2 regions of the Aneurinibacillus thermoaerophilus genome follow, and region 2 is predicted to be linked to the other one. Evidence: riboswitches for the same ligand, from Rfam matches in the RefSeq annotation. Region 2 holds a riboswitch; the other holds the start of a gene.
The links. Region 2 has a riboswitch for lysine ahead of K3F53_RS08470 (amino acid permease). Riboswitches for the same ligand answer to the same signal wherever they lie in the genome.

Region 1: linked by a shared signal. The riboswitch ahead of K3F53_RS15115 (aspartate kinase) and the one ahead of K3F53_RS08470 (amino acid permease) in region 2 are both predicted to bind lysine.

Annotation. Positions count from the first base shown of each region.
Region 1 covers NZ_CP080764.1:2,925,643-2,930,054, reverse strand. The annotation lists gene uvrC (excinuclease ABC subunit UvrC) at 1-1,702, shown strand, start outside; lysine riboswitch at 1,790-1,979, shown strand; gene K3F53_RS15115 (aspartate kinase) at 2,146-3,381, shown strand; gene K3F53_RS15110 (biotin transporter BioY) at 3,483-4,055, opposite strand; SAM riboswitch class I at 4,211-4,322, shown strand.
Region 2 covers NZ_CP080764.1:1,618,134-1,622,545, reverse strand. The annotation lists gene K3F53_RS08480 (dynamin family protein) at 1-1,614, opposite strand, end outside; gene K3F53_RS08475 (hypothetical protein) at 1,740-2,045, shown strand; lysine riboswitch at 2,434-2,623, shown strand; gene K3F53_RS08470 (amino acid permease) at 2,745-4,250, shown strand; gene K3F53_RS08465 (C40 family peptidase) at 4,298-4,412, opposite strand, start outside.

The DNA.
Region 1 (4,412 bases), 1.3 Mb from region 2:
CGGCAAGGCTAAGATATTAAAAAACCGTGTCCGTTCTTACTTTACGGGTAGTCATGACGGAAAAACGCAGCGTCTTGTACAGGAGATTGCTGATTTTGAATATATTGTGACTTCATCGCCGGTGGAGGCGCTTCTTCTGGAATGCAACCTGATTAAACAGCATAATCCGCGTTATAATGTATTGCTAAAAGATGATAAAACGTATCCTTATATTAAGATTACGAACGAAGAACACCCTCGTCTTGAAATCACACGCAGGGTAGTGAAAGATGGCGCTAGATATTTCGGGCCGTATGCAAATGTCGGAGCCGCGCAGGAAACGAAGAAGCTGCTTGACCGGTTGTATCCGTTGCGCAAATGCAAGCATATTCCCAAAAGCGTATGCCTGTATTACCATATGGGCCAGTGCCTCGCTCCCTGTGAATATGAAGTAGACCCACAACAATATGAGGAAATGAGCGAACAAATTGCCCGCTTTTTGAACGGCAATTATAGGGAAGTTAAGCAGAAGCTGACAGAGCAAATGGAAGAAGCAGCAGAAAAGCTTGAATTCGAGCGTGCTAAGGAACTGCGCGATCAGATCCAGTACATTGAAGCGATTATGGAGAAGCAAAAAGTTACGTTTAGCGATAACGTGGATCGGGACGCTTGGGGTTACTACGCGGATAAAGGCTGGATGAGTGTACAGGTATTCCACATTCGTCAGGGGAAAATGATTGAGCGTAATGTGGCCTCATTTCCTTATTACGGGGAAGAATATGAAGATTTCATTTCTTATGTAGCGCAGTTTTATTTTCAGGAGCATATGCGCCCAAAAGAAGTATTGTTTCCAATAAGCAAAGGCACAGACGGATTAGAGGAGATGCTCGGCTCCAGGCTGCTTACACCGCAACGTGGCCCCAAGAAGCAATTAGTAGACATGGCGACGGAGAACGCCCGCATCGCCTTGGAGGAAAAATTTGCGCTCATGGCGCGCGATGAAGCAAGAACGGTGCAGGCGGTACAGAAACTTGGCGAATTGCTTGGCATCGGATATCCAAAACGTATTGAAGCGTTTGACAATTCGAACATTCAGGGTATCGATCCTGTTTCGGCGATGGTTGTGTTCACAGATGGCAAACCGGACAAGAAGGAATACCGTAAGTATAAAGTGAAAACCGTGGCTGGTCCAGACGATTATGCGACAATGAAAGAAGTGATCCGGCGTCGTTACACCCGCGTGCTAAAAGAAGGTCTGCCATTGCCTAATTTAGTCGTTATCGACGGAGGAAAGGGCCAGATTGCGGCTGCGGTCGATGTGCTGGAAAACGAACTGGGCCTTTATATTCCGGTGTGTGGCCTAGCAAAAGACGAAAGGCATCGCACCGCACAGCTTCTTGTAGGGGACCCACCGATTCCGGTCGACTTGAAGAGAGATAGCAACGAATTTTATTTGCTACAGCGCATTCAGGACGAAGTGCATCGGTTCGCAGTTACGTTCCATCGCAATACGCGCGGCAAAACGATGTTCCAATCTAGGCTTGACGAGATTCCGGGTGTGGGTGAGAAACGCAAAAAGTTGCTGCTGAAACATTTCGGTTCCATCAAGCGTATGCGTGAAGCAACGGTGGATGAATATCGCAACATTGGCATAGGTGATAAGCTTGCCCGTCAGATTTTGCAACATTTGCGTGAAGAGGAAACGACGGTTGCACCCGAGTGAAAAAGAAGAAAAAAGGTTGTTCTTCTGGACGACGTGTGTTACTATGTATGTAAATTAAATATTCAAACAATAACGCCTCACTTTAAAAGGTGAGGTAGAGGCGCGAAAACCATGAGTATCCTGCTGGAGGAACGAGAATCCAGTGAAGGCAGGGGAAAGGGGAATTCGCCGAAATGGCAGGTTGGATCTCGCCGCCTGCTGTTGGGCCTGCATTGAATAAGTGCAGGACTGTCACCGGATGATCATCCCGGATGTTCGGTGGAGCACTATCTCGCAGGGGGAAAAGGGAGTGAGCGTTAGCTGTTATTTATGCGAGACACAGACAACAGCTAAGGCACGTGCCTTTCTGTTGTCTTTTTTATTTTTCAAGCGGCGTGGTCACGCCTGAACTTCTCAGCGTGCGAGATAAACAGAGAAAGAATGCTTATAGGAGGACGCGAGAGATGAGTCTTATAGTACAGAAATACGGCGGCACATCCGTCGGCACGATTGAGCGTATTCAGGCGGTGGCCCGCCGCATTTTAGCGACTTGCCGAGCCGGGCATCAGGTTGTCGTTGTTGTCTCGGCGATGGGAAAGTCAACGGATATGCTGGTGGACATGGCAAAACAAGTTATAGATCATCCGAGTCCCCGTGAGATGGATATGCTGCTTACGACAGGGGAGCAAGTATCGACTGCTCTGGTGACGATGGCATTGCATGCTCAGGGCTGGGATGCGGTATCCATGACTGGATGGCAGGCTGGTATTTCCACAGAAGAAGTGCATACAAAGGCGCGGATTACTGAAATCGATCCAGCGCCTATTCAGCAGGCGCTTGGGCAGGGTAAAGTCGTTATCGTTGCCGGGTTTCAGGGCATTTCTGAGAGCGGACAGATCACCACGCTCGGACGCGGTGGTTCGGATACGACAGCGGTAGCGCTTGCAGCTGTGCTGAAAGCGGATAGGTGCGAAATTTACACGGATGTTGACGGAGTGTATACCGCAGACCCGCGCATTGTGTCTTCCGCTCGTAAATTGGCCCGCATTTCTTATGATGAAATGTTGGAGTTGGCAACGCTTGGTGCGGGGGTGCTTCATCCGAGGGCGGTGGAATGTGCAAAGCAGCATCAAGTGTGCCTTACTGTACGTTCAAGCTTTAGTGAAGAGGAAGGAACCATTATCGAGGAGGAAGCAGATATGGAACAAGGGCTTGTCATTAGCGGAGTTGCTTACGATAAAAATGTAGCTAAAATAACTGTAGTCGATATGCCGGCAAAGGTAGATACGCTGTCAAACTTGTTTGCAGTACTGGCAGCTGAACATGTTAATGTTGATATCATTGTCCAAAGTTCGTATGAAGCGGAGACCACAAATGTCTCGTTTTCCGTAAGCGGAGATGAAGTTAAGAAAACGTTAGATGTATTGCATAAGCAACGGGATACGTTGCAGTTCGGTTATGTGGTGGCAGAAAAGGAACTGGCTAAAGTATCGATTGTAGGCGCTGGCATGATTACGAATCCAGGGGTAGCAGCGAGAATGTTTACATGCCTTGCTGAAGCCGGAGTAGAGGTTAAAATGGTTTCGACTTCTGAAATTAAGGTCTCATGCGTAGTACCGCTCGAAGACATGGAAAAAGCAGTGTGCAATCTGCATACTGTGTTTGGCTTGGATACGAAGGAAAAAGCTGTTGTTTATTAAGTGTTTGCTGGTGGCTGGTCAGTGAATCAGCAAGTGAATGTTGTGCAGCAATCGCTGCAATAAGAAAAGCTCGCGGGCGCACCCGCGAGCTTTTTACACGTTTAGGCGACAATTTTTTCGTTGTTTAGCGAATTTGGAAGCAGTCCTGCGAGCGCAAGGCGCCGGCGAACTTGAATACCGATGTAAGAAGCAAGGATGATTTTGATTAAGTCAGGCAGAATGAATGTTATGTCTATCCCGATTGCTTTATCCCATGTCATGCTGCCCACTAATTTAAGTTGTATAACGCCTGCAACGTGGATAATGGCAAGGCCTACTATATTTACAATGAACGCTTTCATGAAAGTTAGCTTTCCACGGTCTATCATTGTCCCCATAACAAAGGCGGAAACGATATAGCCGATGAGATACCCGCCGGTTGGTCCGACTAGAACGGGAAGACCTGCGTTAAATTTAGCGAAAACCGGTACGCCGATGGCTCCAACCAAAATATAAAGCAGAATAGCTAATGTACCGTACCGTCGCCCCAGAATCACCACAGTCAACGCGACGGCGAAATTTTGCATTGTAAACGGCACCGGCGGCAAGAAGGTAATTGAAATTTGGGCGCATACGGCGATAATTGCGCAAAATAAAGCCGAAAGAATCATCATTTTTAAACTTGTTTTTCCCATCTGTGCTCTCCTTAAATATGAGATAATTTGTTAACATTTTTTATAAATAAGTTTACAAATTTGATTAAGATGTTGTCAATATTGACATTAGTCAGTAAAAATCTTAGTATTGAACTAACCTAACCTAAAATTAAAGATGGAATCATACGAAAGTGCTCTTATCAAGAGAGGTGGAGGGACTGGCCCGATGAAACCCGGCAACCCCGCATATGCTTGCGGACAAGGTGCTAATTCCAGCAGAGCGGTATGCGCTCTGAAAGATAAGGGGAGGTAATATGCGACACAAGCGCCTCTTCCTTATTGGAAGTGGCGTTTTTTATATGATAGACAAATGCGACGCTTGAAAAAACAGAGGAA
Region 2 (4,412 bases):
CTGTCCTTCCGCTATCGTCCGCAGCGTCCGCGCTGCCGTGAGCTTTTCGGTAAGCTTCCTGCGCGCTGCCGTCAGCGCGTCCGCTTTTTTCTGTCGGTTTTTCTTTAAATTAGCCAGCGCTGCTTCCATTTTCTCCTTTGCCATTTCAGAATACAGCCTGCGAATCGCGTCTGCGACAACAGAAGTATAGCGCATGACAGACTCGCGGTTAAACAGCGCGCCCCTATTTAGCAAACCGGTTAACCATTCTTTCGTAATCGGCACTTTCATTTCGTAAATGGAGCGACGCAGCTTTTCGTCTTCCACCCCGTATACTTCCAGATGTTCAAGCATCATTTTTTTAAGGTGAATATCAATATATGTCGCCGCATTCTCACATACCTCTTTGTGAAAGCGCGCAAGCCGCCGCTCCCGCTCGATCCTAGTCCGGCGACCCGAAAACAAGTGACCGACACGAAAACTCACTTGCGTTGATTCAACGAACGCACGCGCCAGTTCGCGCGTATGATATGGCATCAAATTCGCGTTGTTAAGCAAACGCTCAAGTTGGGCCAAAAATTCCTGTTCAAACCGCTCGGTTTCCTCGGAAAGCGCCGCTTCACGCTCTTTTGCTTCTCTCAACTCACGGGCGATGCGTTCTTCATCTTCCATCCGATATGTGCCAAGTTTCGCATGACATGCGTCAATCTCCGGCCGCCGCGTCGCTTCGCGCCACATTAAATGATCGCGCATCAGCAAACAAGCTGCTGTAAGCACGGTTTCCACGATCCGACGCCGCTTCTTGACGATCGCATCCGCCAATCGATGCTTTACAAGCGGCAAATCATTGTACGGATGATCCGGCTCACGCACTGTCGTAAAAAAAAGCGGAAAAGCGTCCGTTTCCTGCCCTGTAAACACGTCCTCAACTTTGCTCCGAAATTCGGCAAACCGCACTTCGAACGCCACGTGTTTATCGATCTGGTTGACCAAGAGCCAGGTTGGTTTCATTTGCTCTCGCAGCGTTTCGATAAACTCCTTGTTCACCCGAGATTGGACATGGTTGTAATCCATGATATACAGTACAAGGTCAGCCGTATGCAACTGCGATTCCGCCGCCACCCGGTGCGCATCCTCTGTCGAATCAATACCTGGCGTATCGAGAATTGTCACCCCCGGCGGAAGCTGGTCATTTGGGTAACTGATTTCCACCCGGTCTACCCGATCACCATCCGTACAATATGCCTGAATTTCTTGCATATCATACGGGTAGGTAACATTCACTTCCCCCTGTTCTTTAAACGTCACTGTCACGCGCGCAGGCCCTGTCTTGACTTTCACCACATTAGCGCTTGTCGGAATTGGATTTGTTGGCAATAAATCATGTCCTATCAACTCATTAATCATCGTCGATTTGCCAGCCGAAAAATGACCGCAAAATGCGATGACAAACTCGGATGCTTCCGCTTTGTCGAGCAAATCCCGGCATCGCTCCGCACGCTTTTTGTCCCCCGCAAGCTCAAACTGGTATAGCAATTCCCGCAAACGTCCCGCAACTTGAACAAGCGAAATATTCTGATTTTCAACCCATTTTCGAATGGCTGATTGCGCGAAAGTATCTGGAGGTATAAACATATAATCCCCATATTCTTGAATAATTTTTTAAAAAAACAAAAACCCTAGTGCCAAAAGGTATAAATTCTGCTATGCTGTGGCATGGCTAGAACAAAACTCATGTTCAAAACGAAAGAGGTTTAACAATGATGATGCAAATTCTTTGTATCTTCTTCATGTTCAGTATCATTATCGGCTTTTCGTATGTGGCGTACAAAGACGAACAAAAGCGCAAAATGGTCTATGTGACGGATGAAATGCTGAAAAAACCACTCACCGATCAGGCAGTCAGGCATTATATCGCGTTCTTGAAGACAGCTCCAGAGCGCAATAACGCGTCCTACTGGCATTCGCTATGCCGGGCATACGAGCAGATCATGAAAGCGAAGACGATTGACCCGCGCCTGAAAAAAGAACTGAAAAAAACGTTGAGAAAACAAGTGATCGTATAATCGTATAAAAGCAGGACACATGGCTCCTTTTTTGTTTTTATTGTATCATACAATAAAACAAAAAAGGCAGGAGGAGTGAAAAAGAGAAGCGGATGCACCTTGCGCGAAGCAGGTAGTATCCATTCTCGTCCTGCTTACTTTTGTCTTCGAAAGAAACACATTCGATGATAAGTATTTCCATTAACATGTATCAATTCTGTATGATATAAGCCCCTTCCAATCATCTCTATCAAAATTTATTTTACAAACGGTTATTACACCCTACCGGATGTACGCATCTTCGGGTCAATAATTCATTCCAAATTTTCAAGTATTGATTTATCATTCAACTTCTACTATACTTATTTTTGTTTATGTAAATTCATAGAAAAAATCCTCATCATCATATAGATGAGGTAGAGGTCGCGGTTTTTATAAGTACGGCGGGAGAGACGCGGAGAACGTCTATGAATTCGTCGGAAAGGAAAAATCGCCGAAGTCTGTGTGCGTTCTCCGTGCGCGCGGGCTGGGGCTGTCACCGAACAGGGGCAGAACTGTCACGTTTGCTTTCTGAACGAACGTGATGCGCTATCTTCATGGAAGGTATGATGCGGATTTTACGTAATGCCGCCGGAGATTTCCTTCCGGCGGCATTTTTTATTTCGCACTCCTTCCTTTAGTTTAGCATCATACCACAACAGTAAAAGGAGTGTTTTTGCGATGCAAATAACAACGGAGAATTCCTCACAGCCACGCGAGCAAGCGTCTGCAGGACAGTTGCGACGCGGACTTAAAGCCCGCCATCTTACCATGATTTCTCTCGGTGGTTCGATCGGTACCGGTCTGTTTCTCGCAAGCGGAAGCGCGATTCATGACGCCGGTCCGGGCGGCGCGCTCACCGCATACATCGCGATTGGCATCATGGTATATTTTCTTATGACAAGCCTTGGCGAGCTGGCTACATTTATGCCAATATCCGGTTCGTTCAGCACCTACGCGTCCCGGTTTGTCGATCCGGCGCTTGGGTTCGCGCTAGGCTGGAACTATTGGTATAACTGGGCGATTACGATCGCGGCAGAACTCTCTGCGGGAACGTTGCTCATGAAATTCTGGTTTCCGGATAGCCCGTCCTTGCTCTGGAGTGCTTTATTTCTTCTTCTGATGTTCGGCTTAAACTATTTATCAGTAAAAGGATACGGGGAATCGGAATATTGGTTCGCGCTGATTAAAGTAACGACCGTCATTATTTTTATCGTTATTGGTCTGCTCATGATTATTGGTATTATGGGCGGTGAAGCGATAGGATTTAAAAACTTTACCGTAGATGACGCACCATTCCACGGCGGCTTTATGGCTATGCTTGGCATTTTCATGGCCGCGGGCTTTTCGTTCCAGGGAACGGAACTGCTTGGCGTTGCGGCCGGCGAAAGCGATAATCCGAGAGAAAATGTGCCAAAAGCAATTCGGCAAGTGTTTTGGCGCATCTTGCTGTTTTATGTGTTGGCGATTCTGGTTATTGGTCTGCTTATTCCGTACAACAACGAAAACCTGGTTCATGATGGCATCGAAGACATTGCCATGAGTCCATTTACGATCGTGTTTGAAAAAGCAGGGCTTGCCTTCGCGGCATCGGTCATGAACGCCGTGATTTTGACGGCTGTACTATCCGCTGGCAACTCCGGCATGTACGCTTCCACACGCATTCTGTGGGCACTCGCCAAAGAAGGGAAAGCCCCAAAATTGTTCGCAAAAGTGAACCGACGCGGCGTTCCGGTATACTCCCTGCTTTTAACATCATTCGTAGGTGCAGCCGCATTCCTTGCTTCTGTATTTGGAGATGGCGTCGTGTATACGTGGCTTTTAAACGCATCCGGCATGTCAGGCTTCATTGCCTGGATCGGGATCGCCATAAGCCATTACCGCTTCCGCAAAGCTTATCTCGCGCAAGGGTACGATGTAAACAAGCTACCTTATAGAGCGAAATGGTTCCCGTTCGGTCCAATTTTTGCTTTCGTCCTCTGTCTTATTGTCATCCTCGGCCAAAATTACTCAGCGTTTACGGGAGAAACCATTGACTGGAATGGCGTGCTCGTCTCTTACATTGGACTACCGCTATTCATCGTGCTGTGGCTCAGCTATAAATTCGCCAAAAACACAAAAGTCATTCCTCTCAAGGAATGCCAAATATACGGCGATGAAACGCTCCCGTCCTCCCGCCAAATGTAAGTAACTACCCCCTCCCCGCCTTATTCCGTGTAGGCGGGGGGCTTTGTCTACTTTAAGTAGCGCCGCGCGCCGGCAAATTCTTTCGCGTACTCTGGCGTATCTACAGGAATGATTTCCACCGTACGCGCCGAATTCGGCGAATGAATCATCATACCATCCCCG